DNA from 2 places in the Streptomyces sp. NPDC020807 genome. Region 1 is predicted to be linked to the other one. Evidence: riboswitches for the same ligand, from Rfam matches in the RefSeq annotation. Region 1 holds a riboswitch; the other holds the start of a gene.
What was found. A riboswitch is a leader RNA that binds a small molecule or an ion and turns the genes downstream of it on or off. The one in region 1 is predicted to bind glycine.
Positions count from the first base shown of each region.

Region 2: another riboswitch for glycine. It lies ahead of gcvP (aminomethyl-transferring glycine dehydrogenase); the one in region 1 lies ahead of gcvT (glycine cleavage system aminomethyltransferase GcvT).

Region 1 covers NZ_JBFADU010000037.1:22,183-32,949, forward strand. Annotated here, with positions in the region: gene AB0G79_RS31700 (ABC transporter permease) at 1-236, opposite strand, end outside; gene AB0G79_RS31705 (enhanced serine sensitivity protein SseB C-terminal domain-containing protein) at 600-1,391, opposite strand; gene AB0G79_RS31710 (enhanced serine sensitivity protein SseB) at 1,468-2,199, opposite strand; gene AB0G79_RS31715 (AAA family ATPase) at 2,350-3,066, opposite strand; glycine riboswitch at 3,220-3,319, shown strand; gene gcvT (glycine cleavage system aminomethyltransferase GcvT) at 3,494-4,618, shown strand; gene gcvH (glycine cleavage system protein GcvH) at 4,719-5,096, shown strand; gene glyA (serine hydroxymethyltransferase) at 5,129-6,394, shown strand; gene AB0G79_RS31735 (L-serine ammonia-lyase) at 6,541-7,911, shown strand; gene lanL (class IV lanthionine synthetase LanL) at 8,170-10,767, shown strand, end outside.
Region 2 covers NZ_JBFADU010000036.1:44,720-55,486, forward strand. Annotated here, with positions in the region: gene AB0G79_RS31525 (glutamate--cysteine ligase) at 1-844, opposite strand, end outside; gene AB0G79_RS31530 (hypothetical protein) at 1,332-1,922, shown strand; gene AB0G79_RS31535 (DUF5999 family protein) at 2,264-2,470, shown strand; gene gcvP (aminomethyl-transferring glycine dehydrogenase) at 2,585-5,470, opposite strand; glycine riboswitch at 5,648-5,747, opposite strand; gene AB0G79_RS31545 (PRC-barrel domain-containing protein) at 5,861-6,235, shown strand; gene AB0G79_RS31550 (DNA polymerase IV) at 6,294-7,712, opposite strand; gene AB0G79_RS31555 (MerR family transcriptional regulator) at 7,758-8,375, opposite strand; gene AB0G79_RS31560 (bifunctional nuclease family protein) at 8,569-9,042, opposite strand; gene AB0G79_RS31565 (MerR family transcriptional regulator) at 9,096-9,836, opposite strand; partial or broken gene AB0G79_RS31570 (FHA domain-containing protein) at 9,866-10,767, opposite strand, start outside.

The DNA of each region.
Region 1 (10,767 bases):
CCGACGATGACCGGCGCGAAGACCGCGACGAGGATCAGGAAGACGACGACGCAGGCGCCGGCGAGGGCGAGTTTGTCGCGCTTGAGGCGGGTCCAGGCGATCTGCCAGGGCGAACGGCCCTGGATGGCCTTGGTGCCGGGGGCGTCCCCCGCACCGGGCGTGCCGGAAGCGTCGGGCGCGCCGACGACGGTGGCGGTCGACTCGCCCGCACTCGTCTCGTGCAGTGGTGCCGTCATCGTGGTGAGGACCCCTCTCGGCCGCCGGTAGCCGGCCCTTGCCCGCCGCGGGTAGCGGCTCGGTGGAACAACCTGCTGGGCATCGGTTCGAAATGGAGCCGAACGCCCGGTGTTCCGGGGAGTCTTCAACGCGTCCGCGATCACCCGCCAGCCCTGACGAGGAATGTTTGCTCAAACGTGATGCGGTGCTGCGACTTCCGTTATGCGGACGTCGTGATCACGTGAGCGGACCATCTCGGGGCCTCTTCACCCCAATCGGACATGTCGCTCAACTGGGCCGTCGACGTGCTCTATTGGGGCGAACGAAAGCCTCCACAGCGGACTGCGGAGGCGGGTGGGACGAGGAGTGGGACGGGGGGCGTCTCAGTATCCGGACGAGGCCGGGGGCGGGTAGCCGTATCCCGGGACGGCGGCGGAACCGCGTCCGCCGTGCGCGTCACGGTCGTAGAAGGGACGCGCGTGGGCGCCGAGCCAGAGGGCGACCGGGTCGTACGCGTCGGAGAGGGAGACCGTCGAGACGGGCAGCCCGTCCGGTACGGCGGAGATCGACTGGCGCATCATCGCGCGGACCGTGTCGACGGCCGCCGCGGAGGTGTCGTACAGGTCGAGACCGATGGCGAGGTACGGGGAGCCGAGCGCCGGCTGCACCCAGCCGCGGCGCAGCGACCTGACGGCCGGGGTGCGGTGCGCGTTCTGCGTGAGCAGGGCGTAGAACTGCGGGATCTCCAGGGCGGGTTCGCTCACCCGGAGCGGTCCCGCGGGCATCCGGTCCAGGCCGGTGGCGATGCGCCGCAGGTCGGCCCAGGGGATGCCGACGCCGCCGCCGGGGGCGTGCGGATTGAGCCAGATGCCCCAGCGGTCGGGGTAGAGCGCGCGGGCGATCTCGCGGCCGGTGACGAGCTCGTGGGCGCGGTTCCAGCCGGAGGCGGCGAGCTCCTGGGCGGAGGTGACGCAGGGCGCGTACCCGAAGCCCTCGACCTCCATGTTCCCGTACTGGGCCTCGGGCGAGCCCGCCGTGCCCTGCCAGAGCAGCATGTGGAGCTCGCCGTCGGCGAGGGCGTGGAGCAGCTGCTCGTACGCGTCGTAGCGTCCGGGTGCCACCTGGCGCAGCATGTGCTCGACGTGTCCCGTCGCGGCGGTGCCTGACGCGCTCACCTGGGGTCGCCCTTCTTCTTCGTACGGCTCGGCTGGGATGCGGTGCGGATGCGGTTCAGATTAGACGGAGGGACGCTCACCCGGCGGCGTGCCGGTAGAAGGGGCGGACCTGCTCCGTCATCCAGTCTCCGACCGGGTCGTGCGCCATGTCGAGGAGGATGAGGTTGACCGGCCAGGCGACCTCGACGCGGCCGAGGGCGCGGCCGAGGGCGTCGAGGGGCGCGGAGCGGTCGGCGTCGGGGTGGAGCAGCCGGACGCCGACGAAGAGCGCCGGTTCGGTGCCCTCGACGCTGGCGAGGGCGCGGCGGGCCGAGGCGACGACGCCGGTGGCCTCGAACTCGGCGGAGGCGGCGGCCAGGAAGTCGACCGGGTCGTCCTGCCAGTCGGGCTCGAAGAGCCGGACGCGGCCGCCGGAGGCCGGTCCGTCGAGCGCGGTGCGGCCGGCGCGGCAGAGCTCGGCGACGGCGGGCGGGGGCAGCGGGACGCCGACGGTGCCGCCGGGGTTCACGGCGATGCCGAGCTGCGGGGGCAGGCCGCGGGCGAAGTCGCGGGCGGGGGCGACGGTGTACGACATGTGGGTGCCGACGCAGGCGTGGAACTGCTGCTCGGAGCTGAAGACGGGGACGAAGGCCGCGCCCTCGATCTCCACCATCGGCAGGTCGAGGGAGGTGCTGTCGGGGCCGCCGCCGTTGGGCAGCGGCACCCAGACGGGGCTGCGGCCGAGCACCTCGACGAGCCGCCCGCCCGCCCCGGGGTTGCCGAGGGATGCGGCGAGGACCTCTTCGAGCTCGTTGCCCGGCCACGTCATGTCCACGGTTCCTGCTCTCCCCTGAGTCGCGGGGGGTTCCCCGGTCTCGCGGGGGTTTCCCTGTGTCGCGCGGGCGCGCCCTCGCGGGGCGCCCCGCAGCACCCTAACGCCGCCCCGGCGCCGGCATGACCGAAAACCGGGGGCCGGCCCTCAGGCCGCCGGCCGGAAGGCGATCTTCCGCAGGGTGTCCGCCGCGTCCCGGTCCAGCAGGGTCACCGAGGCGCAGCCCGCCGGCGGACCGCCGGACTCGGCGGCGCGCAGAAGACCCGCGACGGCCCTGCGGTGCCGGGCGAAGGCGTACGCCGAGACGCCCCGGCCCCGGGACCGCTGCCCGTCGCGGGCCGTGTCCGGCGTCACGTCGAGCAGGACCAGGTGCAGGGCGGTCCCCCGGCGGCGCGCCTCGCGGGCGAGCCAGCCGCGCACCCAGGACTGGGTGCCGCAGTCGTGCACGACGAGGCTCGCGCCGGAGCGCAGGGCCCGGCGCAGCCCGGCGTAGTGCGCGACCCGGACGAGCGGCCGGTAGATCCCGTACGGGAGGAAGCGCAGCGCGCGGGGCAGCCCGGCCTCCCAGCGCTCGCGGGCGTCCTGGGAGTCGACGCCCCGGCCGTCGGCGGCCCGCCGCATCAGGGTGGACTTGCCGCTGCCGGGGAGGCCGGAGACGACCACGAGGTCGCCCTCCTGGAAGGTGAGGGCGCGGGGTCCGCGGCCGCCGCGCTCGCGCAGGTCCCGCAGGACGCGGGCCCTGCGGCGGGTCCCGCGGCGGGCTCCGCTCGCGGTCCCGGCGCGGGCACGCTGGTCCGGTATGGCGGTCCCCGACGCGCAGGCGCCGCCTTGTCGTGCGTACGCGCCGGTGTCCTGGATCCTCATCGCTGCTCCCCCTGCCGGGCCTGACAAGACCCTTGCCCACGAAGTGTAAAGAGGCGGTAATGAGATACAAGTGATGTGCCGCGCGGAGCACGCGTGCAATGATGTCCGCGCCAGGCGCGCACAGTCGCCGCACACAACCGCATACCGGCCGCTCGAATCCGCGCGGGAGAGTTCCGGACCGTCTCAGGTGCCCGGACGCCGAAGGAGCAAGACCCTCCCTTGAATCTCTCAGGCCCCGTACCGCGTGGATGAGGCAGATCTGAAAAGCGGGACACCCTGCCGTGTCCCCACCCAAGGTGCAAGCCGAACGTCTCGGTCACGAGATGCCTTCGGTGAACCTCTCAGGTTCCATGACAGATGGGGAGGACGTCCTCGCCCGTCATGTGTTTCGTCACCGATCACGCCCTTGGGACCCGGGAGCCACCCCATGAGCACTGCCCCCCGTCTGACCGCCCTCGATGCCTTGCATCGTTCGCTGGGCGCGACCATGACCGACTTCGCGGGCTGGGACATGCCGCTGCGGTACGCCAGCGAGCGCGACGAGCACAACGCCGTCCGCACCAAGGCCGGTCTGTTCGACCTCTCCCACATGGGCGAGATCACCGTCACGGGCCCGCAGGCCGTGGAGCTCCTCGACCACGCCCTCGTCGGCAACATCTCGACGGTGGGCGTCGGCCGCGCCCGCTACACGATGATCTGCCAGGAGGACGGCGGCATCCTCGACGACCTGATCGTCTACCGCCTCGGCGAGACCGAGTACATGGTGGTCGCCAACGCCTCCAACGCCCAGATCGTCCTGGACGCGCTGGTCGCCCGCTCCGAGGGCTTCGACGCCGAGGTCCGCGACGACCGCGACGCGTACGCCCTGATCGCCGTCCAGGGCCCCGAGTCCCCCGGCATCCTGAAGCAGCTCACCGACGCCGACCTGGACGGCCTGAAGTACTACGCCGGCCTGCCCGGCACGGTCGCCGGCGTCCCCGCCCTGATCGCCCGTACCGGCTACACCGGCGAGGACGGCTTCGAGCTCTTCCTCAAGCCCGAGCACGCCGAGGGCGTCTGGAAGGCCCTGACCGAGGCGGGCGCCCCGGTCGGCCTGATCCCCTGCGGCCTGTCCTGCCGCGACACGCTCCGCCTGGAGGCGGGCATGCCGCTGTACGGCCACGAGCTGACCACCGAGCTCACCCCCTTCGACGCCGGCCTCGGCCGCGTCGTGAAGTTCGAGAAGACGACGAACGAGGGCCGCTTCGTCGGCCGCGAGGCCCTGGAGAAGGCCGCCGAGCGCGCCGAGACCGCCCCGCCGCGCAAGCTCGTCGGCCTGATCGCCGAGGGCCGCCGCGTCCCGCGCGCCGGTTTCTCCGTCGTGAAGGACGGCGTCGTGATCGGCGAGGTGACCTCCGGCGCCCCGTCCCCGACGCTCGGCAAGCCGATCGCCATCGCGTACGTGGACGCGGCGCACGCCGCGCCCGGCACCGAGGGTGTAGGTGTGGACATCCGCGGCACCCACGAGCCCTACGAGGTCGTCGCGCTGCCGTTCTACAAGCGCCAGAAGTGACGTAAGCGCCAGAAGCACGTGACGTAGTCGTCACCCTTCCCGGTCTCACCCCGCGAGACCAGCGTTCATCCGCACCCTTTCAATCCAGGAGAATCAGGTCATGAGCAACCCCAACGAGCTGCGCTACACCAAGGAGCACGAGTGGCTGTCGGCCGCCGAGGACGGCGTCGCGACGGTCGGCATCACGGAGTTCGCGGCCAACGCGCTCGGTGACGTCGTCTACGCCCAGCTCCCCGAGGTCGGCGACACCGTCACCGCGGGCGAGACCTGTGGCGAGCTGGAGTCCACCAAGTCCGTCAGCGACCTGTACTCCCCCGTCACGGGCGAGGTCGTCGCGGCCAACCAGGACGTCGTGGACGACCCGTCGCTGGTGAACACGGCTCCGTTCGCGGGTGGCTGGCTGTTCAAGGTGCGCGTCACCGGTGAGCCGGACGAGCTGCTCTCCGCCGACGAGTACACCGCGTTCGCCGGGAACTGAGACCGGGCCCGAGACCCCTTAGGGATCGATTCATGTCGCTTCTGAACACTCCTCTCCACGAGCTGGACCCCGACGTCGCCGCCGCGGTCGACGCCGAGCTCCGCCGCCAGCAGTCCACCCTCGAGATGATCGCCTCGGAGAACTTCGCTCCGGTCGCGGTCATGGAGGCCCAGGGCTCCGTCCTCACCAACAAGTACGCCGAGGGCTACCCGGGCCGCCGCTACTACGGCGGCTGCGAGCACGTCGACGTGGCCGAGCAGATCGCGATCGACCGGATCAAGGACCTGTTCGGCGCCGAGTACGCCAACGTCCAGCCGCACTCCGGCGCCTCCGCGAACCAGGCCGCCCTCTTCGCGATCGCCCAGCCGGGCGACACGATCCTGGGTCTCGACCTGGCGCACGGCGGTCACCTGACCCACGGCATGCGCCTGAACTTCTCGGGCAAGCAGTTCGACGTGGTCGCCTACCACGTGGACGAGGCCGGCCTGGTCGACATGGCCGAGGTCGAGCGCCTCGCCAAGGAGCACCGCCCGAAGGTCATCATCGCGGGCTGGTCCGCCTACCCGCGCCAGCTGGACTTCGCGGAGTTCCGCCGGATCGCCGACGAGGTCGAGGCGTACCTGTGGGTCGACATGGCCCACTTCGCCGGCCTGGTCGCGGCGGGTCTGCACCCGAACCCGGTCGAGTACGCGGACGTGGTGACCTCCACCACGCACAAGACGCTCGGCGGCCCGCGCGGCGGCATCATCCTCGCGAAGAAGGAGTTCGCGAAGAAGCTGAACTCCTCGGTCTTCCCCGGTTTCCAGGGCGGCCCGCTGGAGCACGTGATCGCGGCCAAGGCCGTCTCCTTCAAGGTCGCGGCCTCGGAGGAGTTCAAGGAGCGCCAGCAGCGCACCCTGGACGGCGCCCGCGCCCTGGCCGAGCGCCTGGTCCAGGACGACGTCACCGCCCACGGTGTCTCGGTCCTCTCCGGCGGCACGGACGTGCACCTGGTCCTCGTCGACCTGCGGAACTCCGAGCTCGACGGCCAGCAGGCGGAGGACCGCCTCCACGAGGTCGGCATCACGGTCAACCGGAACGCCGTTCCGAACGACCCGCGCCCGCCGATGGTCACCTCGGGCCTGCGCATCGGTACGCCGGCGCTCGCGACCCGCGGTTTCCAGGCCGAGGACTTCGCCGAGGTCGCCGACGTCATCGCGGAGACCCTGAAGCCCGGCTTCGACGAGGCGAAGGCCGAGTCCCTCAAGGCCCGGGTGACGGCGCTCGCCGAGAAGCACCCGCTGTACCCCGGTCTGTAGTATTTTCGTACGCCTTTATTGGTACGAAGCTCCGGGGCACCGCGCACACTGGGCAGTGAGCGCGGTGCCCCTGCTCATGTCTTTTCCACGCGTCTTCTGCACCACCCCGGCAGACAACGGCGTCTAGCCCCACAAGGAGTCCTCCCGTGGCCATCTCGGTCTTCGACCTGTTCTCGATCGGCATCGGTCCGTCGAGCTCCCACACGGTGGGCCCCATGCGAGCGGCCCGGATGTTCGCCCGCCGGCTCAAGAACGAAGGCCTGCTCGCCCACACGGCGGCCATACGGGCGGAGCTGTACGGCTCCCTCGGCGCGACCGGCCACGGCCACGGCACCCCCAAGGCCGTCCTCCTCGGCCTGGAGGGCAACTCCCCCCGCACGGTCGACGTGGAGACCGCCGACGAGGAGTTCGAGCGGATCAAGTCCTCGGGCCGGATCAACCTGCTCGGGATGCACGAGATCCCGTTCTCCTTCGACGACGACCTGATCCTGCACCGCCGCAAGGCGCTGCCCTACCACGCCAACGGCATGACGGTCTTCGCGTACGACGCCGAGGGCGCGCTCGTCCTGGAGAAGACCTACTACTCGGTCGGCGGCGGCTTCGTCGTCGACGAGGACGCGGTGGCCGGCGAGAACCCGATCATCCCGGACGACACGGCCCTCACGTACCCCTTCCGCACCGGCGACGAGCTGCTCCGCCTGACGAAGGAGACCGGCCTGTCGATCTCCTCCCTGATGCTGGAGAACGAGAAGGCCTGGCGCACCGAGGACGAGATCCGCGCCGGCCTCCTGGAGATCTGGCGCGTCATGCAGGCCTGCGTCTCGCGCGGCATGTCCCGCGAGGGCATCCTGCCCGGCGGCCTGAAGGTCCGCCGCCGCGCCGCGAACACGGCCCGCAAGCTGCGCTCCGAGGGCGACCCGGCGGCGCTCGCGATGGAGTGGATCACCCTCTACGCGATGGCCGTGAACGAGGAGAACGCCGCGGGCGGCCGGGTGGTCACCGCCCCGACGAACGGCGCGGCCGGCATCATCCCCGCGGTCCTGCACTACTACATGAACTTCGTCCCCGGCGCCGACGAGGACGGCATCGTCCGCTTCATGCTCGCGGCCGGCGCCGTCGGCATGCTCTTCAAGGAGAACGCCTCGATCTCCGGCGCCGAGGTCGGCTGCCAGGGCGAGGTCGGCTCCGCCTGCTCGATGGCGGCCGGCGCCCTCGCCGAGGTCCTCGGCGGCACCCCGGAGCAGGTCGAGAACGCGGCCGAGATCGGCATGGAGCACAACCTCGGCCTGACCTGCGACCCGGTCGGCGGCCTGGTCCAGATCCCCTGCATCGAGCGCAACGGCATGGCGGCGGTCAAGGCCGTCACGGCCGCGAAGATGGCGATGCGCGGCGACGGCAGCCACCTGGTCTCCCTGGACAAGGTCATCAAGACCATGAAGGAGACGGGCGCCGACATGAGCGTCAAGTACAAGGAGACCGCGCGCGGCGGTCTCGCGGTGAACATCATCGAGTGCTGACGTAGTCCCCACGCGGGTCTTGTGAAGGCCCTGAGCAGCGCCGTCGTCTTCGGTGCTGGTCAGGGCCTTCGGCGTGTTCACGGAATGCGCCCCCTTGTGAGCGGTCGCACACCGTTTCTGCGCGGTCGCACCGCAAGGTGGCACGGGAAGGGCGTGCGCTCGCCGGATCAGGTGAATCAGACGGGTACCCCGTTGATGTGACAATCGGGCCGGGGCACGCTCCCCCTCAGCGGTTTCACCCCGTTGAGAGGGATGGGCATGACCACCCACGTCACCGAGTCCGAGCTGGAGACCCTGCTCCGCGGCGCCCTGCGCGTCACGGGCACGGCCGAGCGCTGGGCGACCGAGTCGAACGAGAGCTGGTGCCGGGTCGCGCCGCGCTCCGGGGCCGGGCCCCGGCAGGGCTGGAAGCTGCACGTGTCGGCGACCTCCGCGTCCGCGCCGGCGGTGCTCCTCAAGTGCCTCGAGGTGCTCCTCCCGGACGGGTCCGCCTTCAAGTTCGCCCGCTCGCTGGAACAGGTCGGCGCCCTCAACACCCGGGCCACCCCTCGCGGCAGCTCGGGCAAGTTCCTCACCGTCTATCCGGCCTCCGACGCCGACGCCGCCCGGATCGCCGGGGCCCTCCACGCGGCGACGGCCGGGCTCACCGGGCCGCGCATCCTCTCCGACCGGCCGTACGCCCCCGGCAGCCTCGTGCACTACCGGTACGGCGCCTTCGTCGGGCGGCAGCGGCTCTCGGCCGACGGGCTGATGATCTGGTACTTCGAGGACCCCGACGGCAACCCGGTGGAGGACAGGCGCACCGGCTCGTACACGCCCCCCGCGTGGGCCGTCAGCCCCTTCCCCGAGTCCGCCGTGCCCGCCGAGGTGAAGAAGCCCGGGCCCGTCCTGCTCGGCGGGCGGTTCTCCGTACGGGAGGCCATCCGCCACACCAACAAGGGCGGCGTCTACCGGGGCACCGACGTCACCACCGGCGCGCCGGTGGTGATCAAGGAGACCCGCCCCCACGTCGAGGCCGACGCCGACGGCAACGACGTCCGCGACTGGCTGCGCACCGAGGCCCGCACCCTGGAGAAGCTCCGGGGCACCGGGCTCGCGCCCGAGCCGCTCGCCCTGTTCGAGCACGGCGGCCACCTCTTCCTCGCCCAGGAGGAGGTGCCGGGGGTCCCGCTGCGGAACTGGGCCGCCGAGCGCTTCCGCGACGTGGGCGCCGAGCGGTACCGCGCCGACGCCCTCGTCCAGGCCGGGCGCCTCGTCGACCTCGTCGAGGCCGCCCACGCCCGGGGCTGCGTGCTCCGCGACTTCACCCCGGCCAACGTGATGGTCCGCCCCGACGGCGCGCTGCGCCTCATCGACCTGGAACTCGCCGTCCTCGCCGAGGACGAGGCCCTCCCGACCCGCGTCGGCACGCCCGGCTTCAGTCCCCCCGAGCGCCTGGTGGACGCGCCCGTCTCCCCGACCGGCGACTACTACAGCCTCGGCGCGACCCTGTGCTTCGTCCTCGTCGGGAAGGTCCCGTCCCTCCTGGAGGAGAAGCCGGCCGACCGGGCGGCCGAGGACCGGCTCGCCGCCTGGCTGGCCGCCTGCGCCGAGCCGCTGGACCTGCCGGACGGCCTGGTCACGATGATCCTCGGGCTGATGAAGGACGATCCCGCCGCCCGATGGGACCCGTCCCGCGCGAGGGAGGCCCTGCTCGGCAGCCGCACCGGTGGAACCCGTACCCCCGCCGTCGACGCCGACGGCATCGACTCCGCCGTCGCCGGGATCGTCGACCACCTCCTCGACTCCATGACGCCCGAGGACGACCGGCGCCTCTGGCCCGTCTCCGTCAAGGCCGGGGAGACCGACGCCTGCATCGTGCAGCAGGGCGCGGCCGGAGTCCTGTCCGCCCTCACCCGCTTCTTCGAGGTCACCGGCGACCCCCGGCTCCCCGGGCGCATCGCCGAGGCCGGTCACTGGATCGCCGCGCGCACCGACACCCGGTCCACCCGGCCCGGACTGCACTTCGGCGGACGCGGCACGGCCTGGGCGCTGTACGACGCGGGGCGCGCCGTCGGCGACCGGGCGCTCGTCGACCACGCCCTGGCGCTCGCCCTCGCGCCCCAGGAGTCGACGCCCAGCCACGACGTCACCCACGGTGCGGCCGGCGGCGGACTGGCCGCCGCCCACTTCTGGCACCGGACCGGCGACCCCCGCTTCGCCGAGCGGGTCGCCGACGCCGCCGACCGGCTGGCCGCCGCGGCCCGGCGCGAGACGTCCGGGACGAGCTGGCCGGTGCCCGCGGAGGCCGTCTCCGAGGAGGCCGGGAAGCGCTACCTGGGCTTCGCCCACGGCACCGCCGGCATCGGCTGCTTCCTCCTGGAGGCCGCCGACATCACCAAGAACCCCGAGCACCTGCGGCTCGCCCTGGAGGCGGGCGAGCTCCTGGCCGCGCAGGCGGTGACCGTCGGCGACGCGGCCCAGTGGCCCGCCCAGGCCGATGACGTGCCGACGGCGCCGTACTGGTGCCACGGCTCGGCCGGCATCGGTTCGTTCCTCGTCCGGCTGTGGCGGGCGACCGGCGACGACCGCTTCCGGGCGCTCGCCGTCGGCGCCGCCCGGGCCGTCGTGGAGCGGGCCTCCAGGGCGCCGATCACCCAGTGCCACGGGCTGGCGGGCAACGGCGACTTCCTCCTCGACATGGCGGAGGCGACCGGCGATCCCGCCCACCGGGCGCGCGCCGGGCAGCTGGCCCGCCTCGTCGTCTCCGAAGCGTCCCGGCGCGGCAGCCACGTCGTCTTCCCCAACGAGTACGGGGACGTCTCGACGAGCTGGAGCGACGGTTCGGCGGGAATCCTGGCGTTCCTCCTGCGGGTG
Region 2 (10,767 bases), on a different contig from region 1:
CGGGGAAGTAGCGGAGGTTCTCCTCGAAGAGGTCGTACACCGAGTCCACCCACCGCTCCCCGAACCAGGTGCGCGGCCTGACCCCCTGGGACTGGAGCTCGGGCGGTCGGGTGTCGGTGGCCTGCGTGAAGAGCGGGGGCCGCGACTCGCGCCACACCTCGCGGCCGAAGACGAAGGGGGCGTTGGCGCCGAGTGCGATCTGCACGCCGGAGACCGCCTGGGCGGCGTTCCAGACGGCGGGGAACCGGGCCGGGGTCACCTGCAGGTGGAGCTGGACGGAGGTGCAGGCGGCCTCGGGCACGATCGACGCCGAGGTGCACAGGAGGCGTTCCACCCCGTGGATGTCGAGGGTGAAGTCCTCGCCCCTCGCCTGGAGGATCTCGTCGTTGAGGAGCGTGTAGCGGTCGGCGACGGAGAGGTTCTCCAGGACGAGGTCGCTCTCGGCGAGCGTGGGGAGTATGCCGATCATGACGACGCTCGCGTCGAGCTCGCGGGCCTTGCGGTCGGCATATCCGATGCCGGTTCCGATCTCCTCGGCGAGCCGGTCGAATACCCTCCCGTCGAGCTGGTGCGGGGCGATGTTCACTTCCAGGTTGAACATTCCCAGTTCGGTCTGGAAATCGGAGCTCGCGATCCTTTCCAGGACCGGGGCGTTGAGCATCCGGGGCAGTCCGTCGGGGCCGGCCAGATTGAGTTCGATCTCCAGTCCCATGAGATTCCGGGGACGGTCGAACCTCTTCTCCGCCAGGAGCCTCGCGAGTCCCGCCAGGCACTGCTGGAGCTTTCTCCGGTACTGCTGCCGGTCGGTCGGGTCGAACCCGGCAGCGTCGACCTTCTCCCCCATCGAAGCGTCCCTCCCACAGTGGACGGCCGCACCGGCGGCCGCACGTCTCGGACCATGATGCCCACCCGACTGATCCACAACGCCTGCGCATCGGGACCGCCGGAAGATAGGCTGAAGGAAGCCCCTCACCAGCAGGTACCGAAGGCATGACACACCGACATATACCAATGTCGCATTACCCCTTGACAGGGGATCCGAATTCAGCCGTCCGGCGCGTCGGGAAATACCCAGGTGACGAACGCGCGGCCACGATGATTCCCGGTGAACGAACCTGGGAATAAGGCTTGTTGGCGCCTTGCCAGAAATATCGGGGCCGTCTAGCGGAAACGATGCGTGAACACGTGTCGTATAAACTCCGCGGACGAGGCAGAGTGTTGGTGCCCGGCATGCACCCATGCCCCCACGGCCCCGCTCTGGCCGCGCCGCCGACAGCGCCGTCGTATTTGCCCACGCATCACCGTGTCTCCTGAGTGAGAGGCGACCCACCATGCTCCGACCCACCCCGGCCCCCGCGCCTGCCCTCCGCAGCGTCCTCGCGGCCCTCGGTTCCCCGACCGCCGTCCGCGAGGCGCGAACGCCCGCACTGCGGGCCGCGCAGGGACCGCTGAGCCCCGAACTCCCGCTTCCCGTGCACGTCCTCGACGTCACGGGAGCACCGGGACGGGCACCCCGCATCCGTCTCGCCGGCTGGCGCTTCCTGATCCGCGGCGGCGACCGGGCCATCGCCGCCGCGGACACCATGCTCACCCCGGACGGCTGGACCTTCTCCCACTTCTTCGAGGGGCCGTACGTCACGTCGACGGAACGGGCCCTGGTCCAGGCCGAGGCGCTGCCGACCCCGTACCAGCCCCGGCTCCTCTCCGTACCGGAGCTCTACATGCTGACGCTCTGGCTGCACGCCGAACCGGAGGCCGACGGCACCACCGTCGTCCCGGCCGCGGCCGATCTCCTCGTTCCCCTCGCTCCCGCCCCGCCGGGAATCGCGGCCCACCGGCCGTACCAGGTGGCCGATCTCCTGCCCGTGCTCAGTACGCGTCTCGCGCCGCCGCCCCTCCTGGGCTCCGCGGCGCCCGCCTGATCCACCGCGCCGAGACCCCAGACCGCGCCCCGCGGCCCGACCGGGTCACGGGGCGCACTGCTGTCCGAAACCCGCACCCGAACGCGCCACCCGAACACACCTCCCGTACGGACTAGCCCGCTCGGACCACCCCGAACCACCCGAAGAGACGGTGCAGTTGGCGCGAACCGCCCCTGGGGGTGATGCGTCTTCCCCGAAGAGGACGAGCTGACGCGAAATACCTGCGGAAGCCCGTCCAGGGGGCAAGACTGGGACCGGAACCCAACCGACCGACGGGGGCGGCGATGAGCGCGAAGAGCCGCAGGACATCCACCACGACGACGCAGCGAAAGAACCCACCCATGTGCCAGCACCAGCCTGCCTGTCCCACCGCCGACTCCGCCGACCGGGAGGCGGCCCGACTGATGGCGCACCACCCGGAGCAGGGCTGGAGCCTGCTGTGCAACGGCGTCCTGCTCTTCGAGGACACCGGTGAACTGCTGCCGGACGGGCAGATCATCGCCCCGCACCGGCCGCTGACGGCGGGACAGGTGACGACCGCCGCCTGAGGCGGCGAGCGGACGAGGCCAGGAAACGCCGAGGGCCGGCCCGGAGGAGATCCTCCGGACCGGCCCTCGTCTCACGAGTGGCTCAGCTCATGTGCGGCCGGCCTCCCGAGCGACTCAGTGGTCGTACTCGTCCATGGGCGGGCAGGAGCAGACCAGGTTCCGGTCGCCGAAGGCGCCGTCGATGCGGCGGACCGGCGGCCAGTACTTGTCGGCGGCCGAGACACCGGCCGGGAAGACGGCCTCGTCGCGGGTGTACGCGTGGTTCCACTCGCCGCCCAGCGAGGCCGCGGTGTGCGGGGCGTTGTGCAGCGGGTTGTCCTCGGCGGGCCACTCGCCGGAGGCGACCTTCTCGATCTCGCCGCGGATGGCGATCATCGTGTCGCAGAAGCGGTCGAGCTCGGTGAGGTCCTCGGACTCGGTCGGCTCGATCATCAGCGTGCCGGCGACCGGGAAGGACATCGTCGGGGCGTGGAAGCCGTAGTCGATGAGGCGCTTCGCGATGTCGTCGACGGTGACGCCCGTCTCCTTCGAGAGCGGACGGAGGTCCACGATGCACTCGTGGGCGACCAGACCGGCCGGGCCGGTGTAGAGCACCGGGAAGTGCGGCTCGAGGCGCTTGGCGATGTAGTTCGCCGCGAGCACGGCCACCTGCGTGGCGCGCTTGAGGCCCTCGCCGCCCATCAGGCGGACGTACGACCACGAGATCGGCAGGATGCCGGCGGAGCCCCACGGGGCGGCCGAGATCGGGCCGACGCCCGTCTCCGGGCCCGCGGTGGGCTGGAGCGGGTGGTTCGGGAGGTACGGGGCCAGGTGGGACCGCACGCCGACCGGGCCGACACCGGGGCCGCCGCCGCCGTGCGGGATGCAGAAGGTCTTGTGCAGGTTCAGGTGCGACACGTCGCCGCCGAACTTGCCCGGCTTGGCGAGGCCGACGAGCGCGTTGAGGTTGGCGCCGTCGACGTACACCTGGCCGCCGGCCTCGTGGACCTCGGCGCAGATGTCGGCGACGTGCTCCTCGAAGACGCCGTGCGTCGACGGGTAGGTGATCATCAGCACGGACAGCTCGTCGCGGTACTGCTCGATCTTGGCGCGCAGGTCCGCGACGTCCACCTCGCCGTCGTCGGCGGTCTTGACCACGACGACCTTCATGCCGGCCATGACCGCGGAGGCGGCGTTGGTGCCGTGCGCGGAGGACGGGATGAGGCAGACGGTGCGCTGGAGGTCGCCGTTGGCGCGGTGGTAGGCGCGGACGGCCAGCAGACCGGCCAGCTCGCCCTGCGAGCCGGCGTTCGGCTGGATCGACACCTTGTCGTAGCCGGTGACCTCGGCGAGGCGCTCCTCCAGCTCGGTGATGAGCGTGACGTAGCCCTGCGCCTGGTCGACCGGGGCGAAGGGGTGGATCTGGCCGAACTCGGGCCAGGTCACCGGCTCCATCTCGGTGGTCGCGTTCAGCTTCATCGTGCAGGAGCCGAGCGGGATCATGCCGCGGTCCAGCGCGTAGTCGCGGTCCGCGAGGCGGCGCAGGTAGCGCAGCATCGAGGTCTCGGAGCGGTGCGCGTGGAAGACCGGGTGGGTCAGGTACGCGTCGGAGCGCAGCAGAGCGGACGGCAGGGTGTCCTCGACGGAGGCGTCGAGCGCCTCGATGTCGGCCGTCACGCCGAAGGCACCCCAGACGGCGGCGAGCTGCTCGCGGCCGGTGGTCTCGTCACAGGAGATCGAGACGAGGTCGGCGTCGACGCGGTAGAGGTTCACGCCGGCCGCGCGGGCGGCGGCGACGACCTCGTCGGCCTTGCCGGGGACGCGGACGGTGAGGGTGTCGAAGTACGAGCCGTGCACGACGTCGACGCCGCCGGCGGTCAGACCCGCGGCGAGGATCGCGGCGTACCGGTGGGTGCGCTCGGCGATCTGCTTCAGGCCGTCCGGGCCGTGGTAGACGGCGTACATGCCGGCCATGACGGCGAGGAGCACCTGGGCGGTGCAGATGTTGCTGGTGGCCTTCTCGCGGCGGATGTGCTGCTCGCGGGTCTGGAGGGCCAGTCGGTAGGCGCGGTTGCCGTCGGCGTCGACGGAGACGCCGACGAGGCGGCCCGGCAGGGAGCGGGCGTGCTTGTCCTGGACCGCCATGTAACCGGCGTGCGGACCGCCGAAGCCCATCGGGACGCCGAAGCGCTGGGTGGTGCCGACGGCGATGTCCGCGCCCAGCTCGCCGGGCGAGGTGAGCAGCGTCAGCGCGAGGAGGTCGGCGGCGACGGTGACGATCGCGCCGAGCTCGTGGGCGGCGTCGATCAGCGGCTTGATGTCGCGGACGGCACCGGAGGCGCCCGGGTACTGGAGCAGGACGCCGAAGACGCCGCGCTCGGCGATCTCCGCGGGGATGCCCTCGCTGAGGTCGGCGACGACGACCTCGACACCGGTCGGCTCGGCGCGGGTCTCGATGACGGCGATCGTCTGCGGCAGGGCGTCGGCGTCGACGAGGAAGACGCCGTTCTTGACCTTGCCGACGCGCCGGGCGAGGGCCATGGCCTCGGCGGCGGCGGTGCCCTCGTCGAGGAGGGAGGCGCCGGAGGTGGGCAGACCGGTCAGGTCGGCGACCATGGTCTGGAAGTTGAGGAGGGCCTCCAGGCGGCCCTGGGAGATCTCCGGCTGGTACGGCGTGTAGGCCGTGTACCAGGCGGGGTTCTCCATCACGTTGCGGAGGATGACCGGCGGCGTGAAGGTGCCGTAGTAGCCCAGGCCGATCATCGGGGCGAGGACCTGGTTGCGGTCGGCGAGCGTGCGCAGCTCGGCGAGGACCTCTGCCTCGGTGCGGGCGGCGGGCAGGCCCAGCGCCTCGGCGTTCTTGATCACGTCCGGCACCGCGGCGGCGGTGAGCTCGTCGAGCGAGCCGAAGCCGACCTGAGCGAGCATCTTGGCCCGCGCCTCGGCGTCGGGCCCGATGTGCCGCTGCTCGAACGGGATGCCCTGCTCGAGCTCGGAGAGCGGAATGCGGTTGGCGGTCATGTACGGAGGCCTCCTGGTCGTCACGACCTGCGAGGGGCACCACGGCGCGGGTACCCGGACGGCCTCCCCCTCTGTCATCTCAACCTGAGAGTTTCACCGGCACGCCTCGCGGCACGCCGGCTTTCACCGTCGGTGAGAGCGCGTGCCGTCGGACACCGCTCTGCTTTCCAGAGTGACCTCGTCCGCGCGGTACAGGGGCCTGAGAGATTCCGGGGAGGATTTGCTCCTTCGGCGCCCACCGGAAGGTTTCTCCGGGGGACTCTCCCGCACGGGGTCGACAGCCACAGCCAGCCTACCAGCGAGGTTGCGGACCCTATCGCTCAAGTGGCCGACATCCCAGTTGTGCACTTTCGTAGGGGTGTAGAGCAGTTGCGACCAGTTGGAGGGACCGTGCAGACCGACATCGATCCGCGCAGCCTGATCGGCCGCAAGGCGTTCGACCGGAACGGAAACAAGATCGGAACCGTGGACGAGGTGTACCTGGACGACGCGACCGGAGTCCCCGAATGGGCCGCGGTCCGCACGGGCCTGTTCAGCCGGGACGCCTTCGTCCCGCTGGAACCGAGCGACCTGCTCGACGACGGCCTGCACGTCCCGTACGAGCGTGCCCTCATCAAGGACGCCCCCGACTTCGGCGTGGGCCGCCACCTCTCCCCCGCACAGGAGCTCCAGCTCTACCGCCACTACAGACTCGACCTGCCCCCCGCGCCCCAGGACGCCCCGGACACCGACTTCGGCCGCCTCGCGGGCCAGGAGGGCCCCTGACGCCGGCCTCCGGCACCCTCGCGCGTCCGCCGCCGGGGAGAACCCTCACGCCGCCCGGTCACCTCTCCGGGGCGGTCTGCGCCGCACCGCGCACCAGCGGCACCGGCTCCGAGGGTTCGAGCTCCGGGTCGTCCACCGGGAAGGTCCGCACCCGCCCCGGCACCGTCCACGGCTCCTCGAACCGCACCGTGACCCGCCCCACCCCGCTCCCCTGGACCCACCCGGGCCCGTACTCGGCATGCCGTACGTCGAGCCCGGGCGCCCAGCGCCGCTCCACGGCCTCCGGAGCGGCCTCGGGCCCCTCTGCCCCGGGTAGCGCCACGGCGTCCCCCACGGCCTCTCCAGAGCCCGTGACAGCGGCCCCGGCGACCACGGCGGCCGCTGCCGCCTCAGCTGCCTCAGCCGCCTCGGCCTGGGCGAACAGATCCTCCTGCGTGTAGTCCGCGAGCCCGCTGACCCCGACGCCGAGCAGCCGCACACCCCCGGTCGTGTCCACCGCCTCCAGAAGCCGCCCCGCGGCCTCCCGCACCACCATCGGGTCGTCCGTCGGCCCCCGCAGCGTCTCGGACCGGGTCAGCGTCGAGAAGTCGAACCGCCGCACCTTCAGCACGATCGTCCGCCCCGAGTGCCCCGAGGCCCGCAGCCGCCCCACACACCGCTCGGCGAGCCGCTCGACCTCGACCCTGATCCGCACCCGGTCGTGCAGGTCCACGTCGAAGGTGTCCTCCACGGACACCGACTTGGCGTCCCGCTCGGCCACCACGGCCCGGTCGTCGTACCCCTGCGCCATCCGGAACAGCGACCCCCCGTGAGCCCGCCCCAGGAGCCGTACGAGCTCGTCCTCGCCGGCCTCGGCGAGATCGGCCACCGTGGTCATGCCGGCCCGTCTCAGGTGCTCCCCGGTCGCGGGCCCGACCCCGGGCAGGATCCGCACGGACCGCGGACCGAGCAGCTGCCGCTCCGTGCCCGGCTCGATCAGCACCAGCCCGTCCGGCTTCGCCTCCTCCGAGGCGATCTTCGCGATCATCTTCGACCCGGCGAGCCCCACCGAACCGGTCAGCCCGGTCGTCGCCAGGATGTCGGCCCGCAGCCGCTCGCCGACGGCCCGCGCGCCCGCGCTGTCCTCGGCGACGCCCCCGGCCTCCAGATCCACGAAGGCCTCGTCCAGGCTGAGCGGCTCCACGAGCGGCGACAGCCGCCCGAGCAGCTCCATGACCTGTTCGCTGATGGACCGGTAGAACGAGAACCTGGGCACGAGGTACGCGGCGTTCGGCGCGAGCCGCCGCGCCTGCCCCATCGGCATGGCCGAGTGGACCCCGAGCCGCCGCGCCTCGTACGAGGCGGTGGCGACCACCCCGCGCGGCCCGAGCCCGCCGACGACGACGGGCTTTCCGCGCAGGCTGGGCTTCGCCGCCTGCTCGGCGGCGGCGAAGAACGCATCCATGTCGAGATGCAGGATCGTGGGCACGGCTCTCACAGCTTTGATGCTGCCCCATGCCACTGACAACGGGGAGACGCGGCCTCAGACGGCCTTGTCGCGCCGCCGCCGGGCCAGCTCGTCACCCGGGTTGTTCCCGACGAGCGTCTCGCCCGTGTCGACCCGCTCCCCGTGCAGCTGCGACAGCGCGGCCTCCACGTCCCGCCAGACCACGCCGACGGCGATCCCGAAGACGCCCTGCCCGCCCTGGAGCAGCGAGACGACCTCGTCGGGCGAGGAGCACTCGTAGACGGTCGCCCCGTCGCTCATCAGCGTCATCCGCTCCAGATCGCGGAAGCCCCGGGCCCGCAGGTGCTGCACAGCCGCCCGGATGTTCTGCAGCGCCACCCCGGTGTCGAGGAAACGCTTGACGATCTTCAGGACGACGACGTCACGGAAGCTGTAGAGGCGCTGGGTCCCCGACCCGTACGCGGGCCGCACACTCGGCTCCACGAGCCCGGTGCGCGCCCAGTAGTCCAGTTGGCGGTAGGTGATGCCGGCCGCCGCGCAGGCCGTGGGCCCGCGGTACCCGATCTCGTCGGCCGACGGACTCGTACTCGCGTCGCTGCCGAAGTCGCCCACACTGCCGTGAAGCGGATACGGCCCCGGCTCCGCGGACACACGTCCGACCGAGCTCCCTGCCGTACCGTCCGCGCTGCTCATCACGCCGACCCTCCGTCCTTGACCTGCCCACACGAAGGTAGGCAGTCACTCGGGGTGCGTCAACGATCGCCACACTCGGCACGCCGAGTGATAATCACCCTGAGAGTGGTTTCCCGTATCTCTCTGCGGGGAAAGGCTACTCGAATGTGCTGACAGCACCCCGAGATCAGGCCACGCGCTCAGGCCACGCGCCTCACTGGCTGTTGGTCCCGAAGTCCTCCGGTGAGATCTGGTCGAGGAACTCGCGGAACTTCTCCACCTCGTCCTCCTGCTCGTCGGGGATCGCGATGCCGGCGTCGTCCAGCACACCGTCGCTGCCGTAGATCGGCGTCCCCGTCCGCAGCGCCAGCGCTATCGCGTCCGAAGGCCGGGCACTCACCTCGACACCGCTGGCGAAGACCAGCTCGGCATAGAAGACCCCGTCTCGCAGATCCGTGATCCGGACCTCGGTCAGCTCCTGGCCCACGGCCTCCAGCACGTCCTTGAACAGGTCGTGCGTCAGCGGGCGCGGCGGGGCCACGCCCTGCTGCGCGAAGGCGATCGCGGTCGCCTCACCCGGTCCGATCCAGATGGGGAGGTACCGATCGCCTCCCACTTCTCGCAGGAGCACGATCGGCTGGTTGGAGGGCATTTCCACCCGGACACCCACAACGTCGAGCTCGTTCACACAGCAACCCTAGGACGTGCCCGACCGGTTTGGATAGTCGGGCCCCTCCAAGATCACTGGAGCCGGATGCCCAGAGCGGACTGAACGAACGCCGCGTGCAGCCGCACCGACAGCTCGGCGAGCTCCTTCGCCGTGGCCTCCGCATGGGCTCTGGTCTGCGGATTACGGTGCCGGCGCAGCGGAGCGACCATCTGCTCGAGCAGCGCCGCCTCGCGGTCGGCCGCCGCCTTCACTCCCCGAAGATGACGAGGTTCGAGACCGAATCTCCCCAGATCCGCGACAAGTCTCGCGACCGTGACGGCCTCGGCGTCGTAGCCGCCGCCCCGCTCCTCGGAGATCAGGCCGAACGACTCCCACTCCGCGAGCTCGACCTCCGTCACCTCGGCGGCGGCGAGCAGCTCGGCCCGCCCGACGCGTGCGGCGGTGGGGCGCTCGCCCTCCGCCTCCCAGGGGCCTTCGGCGATCTCCCGCCGCCCGGGGGCGGGCAGCTTGATCTGCTCGCCCCGGGCCAGGGCGTCGAGGTGCTCACGGATGACCTTCAGCGGAAGGTAGTGGTCCCGCTGCATCCGCAGGATCTGGGCGAGCCGCTCCACGTCCTGCGGGCTGAACTTCCGGTACCCGGACGCCGTACGACGGGGCTCGACGAGCCCCTCGGCCTCCAGGAACCGGATCTTCGAGATCGTCACTTCGGGAAACTCGTCGCGCAACTGGCTCAGCACCGTGCCGATGCTGACCAGCCGCTCGCCCGCGGTGACGGCGCCGTTTCCGGCACCGCCCGTCGGTGTTCGCAGCATGGACCTTCCCTGAAGTCTTCTCGGTGTCGTCAGACGCCCCGCTGGCTCGAGTAGAAGACCAGCCGGTACTTGCCGATCTGCACCTCGTCACCGTTGGACAGAACGACCGAGTCGATCGGCTCACGGTTGACGTACGTGCCGTTGAGGCTGCCGACGTCGGCGACGGTGAACCGGCCGTCCTGTCCCCGCCGGAACTCGACATGCCGCCGGGAGACGGTGAAGTCGTCCAGGAAGATGTCGCTCTGCGGGTGACGGCCGGCCGTCGTCAGCTCCCCGTCGAGGAGGAACCGGCTGCCGGAGTTCGGCCCGCGGCGCACCACGAGGAGCGCCGACCCCAGAGGCAGCGCCTCCACGGCCGCCATCGCCTCGGGCGACAGGGACGGGAGCGCCGTCTGACCGGTGACCTCCGCCTCGTACGCCTCAAGGCCCGAGATGGAGATCGTCGACGTCGTCTCGGACGCCCGCTCGGCGATCCCGCCGCGCAGCGGCGTACCGCACTGGGAGCAGAAACGGCTGTCGGCCGCGTTGCGGTGACCGCACCTCGTACACACGGGCATGGACGCGTCCTCCTGCCGCGGCTGCCCCGCGGAGGTCTGTGTCGCGTACGGGTCGGGGGTAAACCCTCCACCCGTACTTGAGGTTGATGGTTCCCCGAAACCTATGCGGGCGGCACCGGCCGGGTCAACAGAGGACGCGCCCTGAGTGCCCGAAATGTCACCGCCCTGACCGTCGACCTCGTCGCGGAACAGCGGGCGCTCGCCGCCCTGTTCCTCGCTCTGGGCGTGGCGCGACGCGCGGTGCCTGGCGTTGCCGCCGTCCTCACGTCCGCTCTTGCCGAACAACTTCGCAAAAAAACTCACGGGCGATTCCCCTTGACCGAAACAGACCCGCCCGTGGGGCAGGACGAACCGAAATCCTCACACCTGCCGAC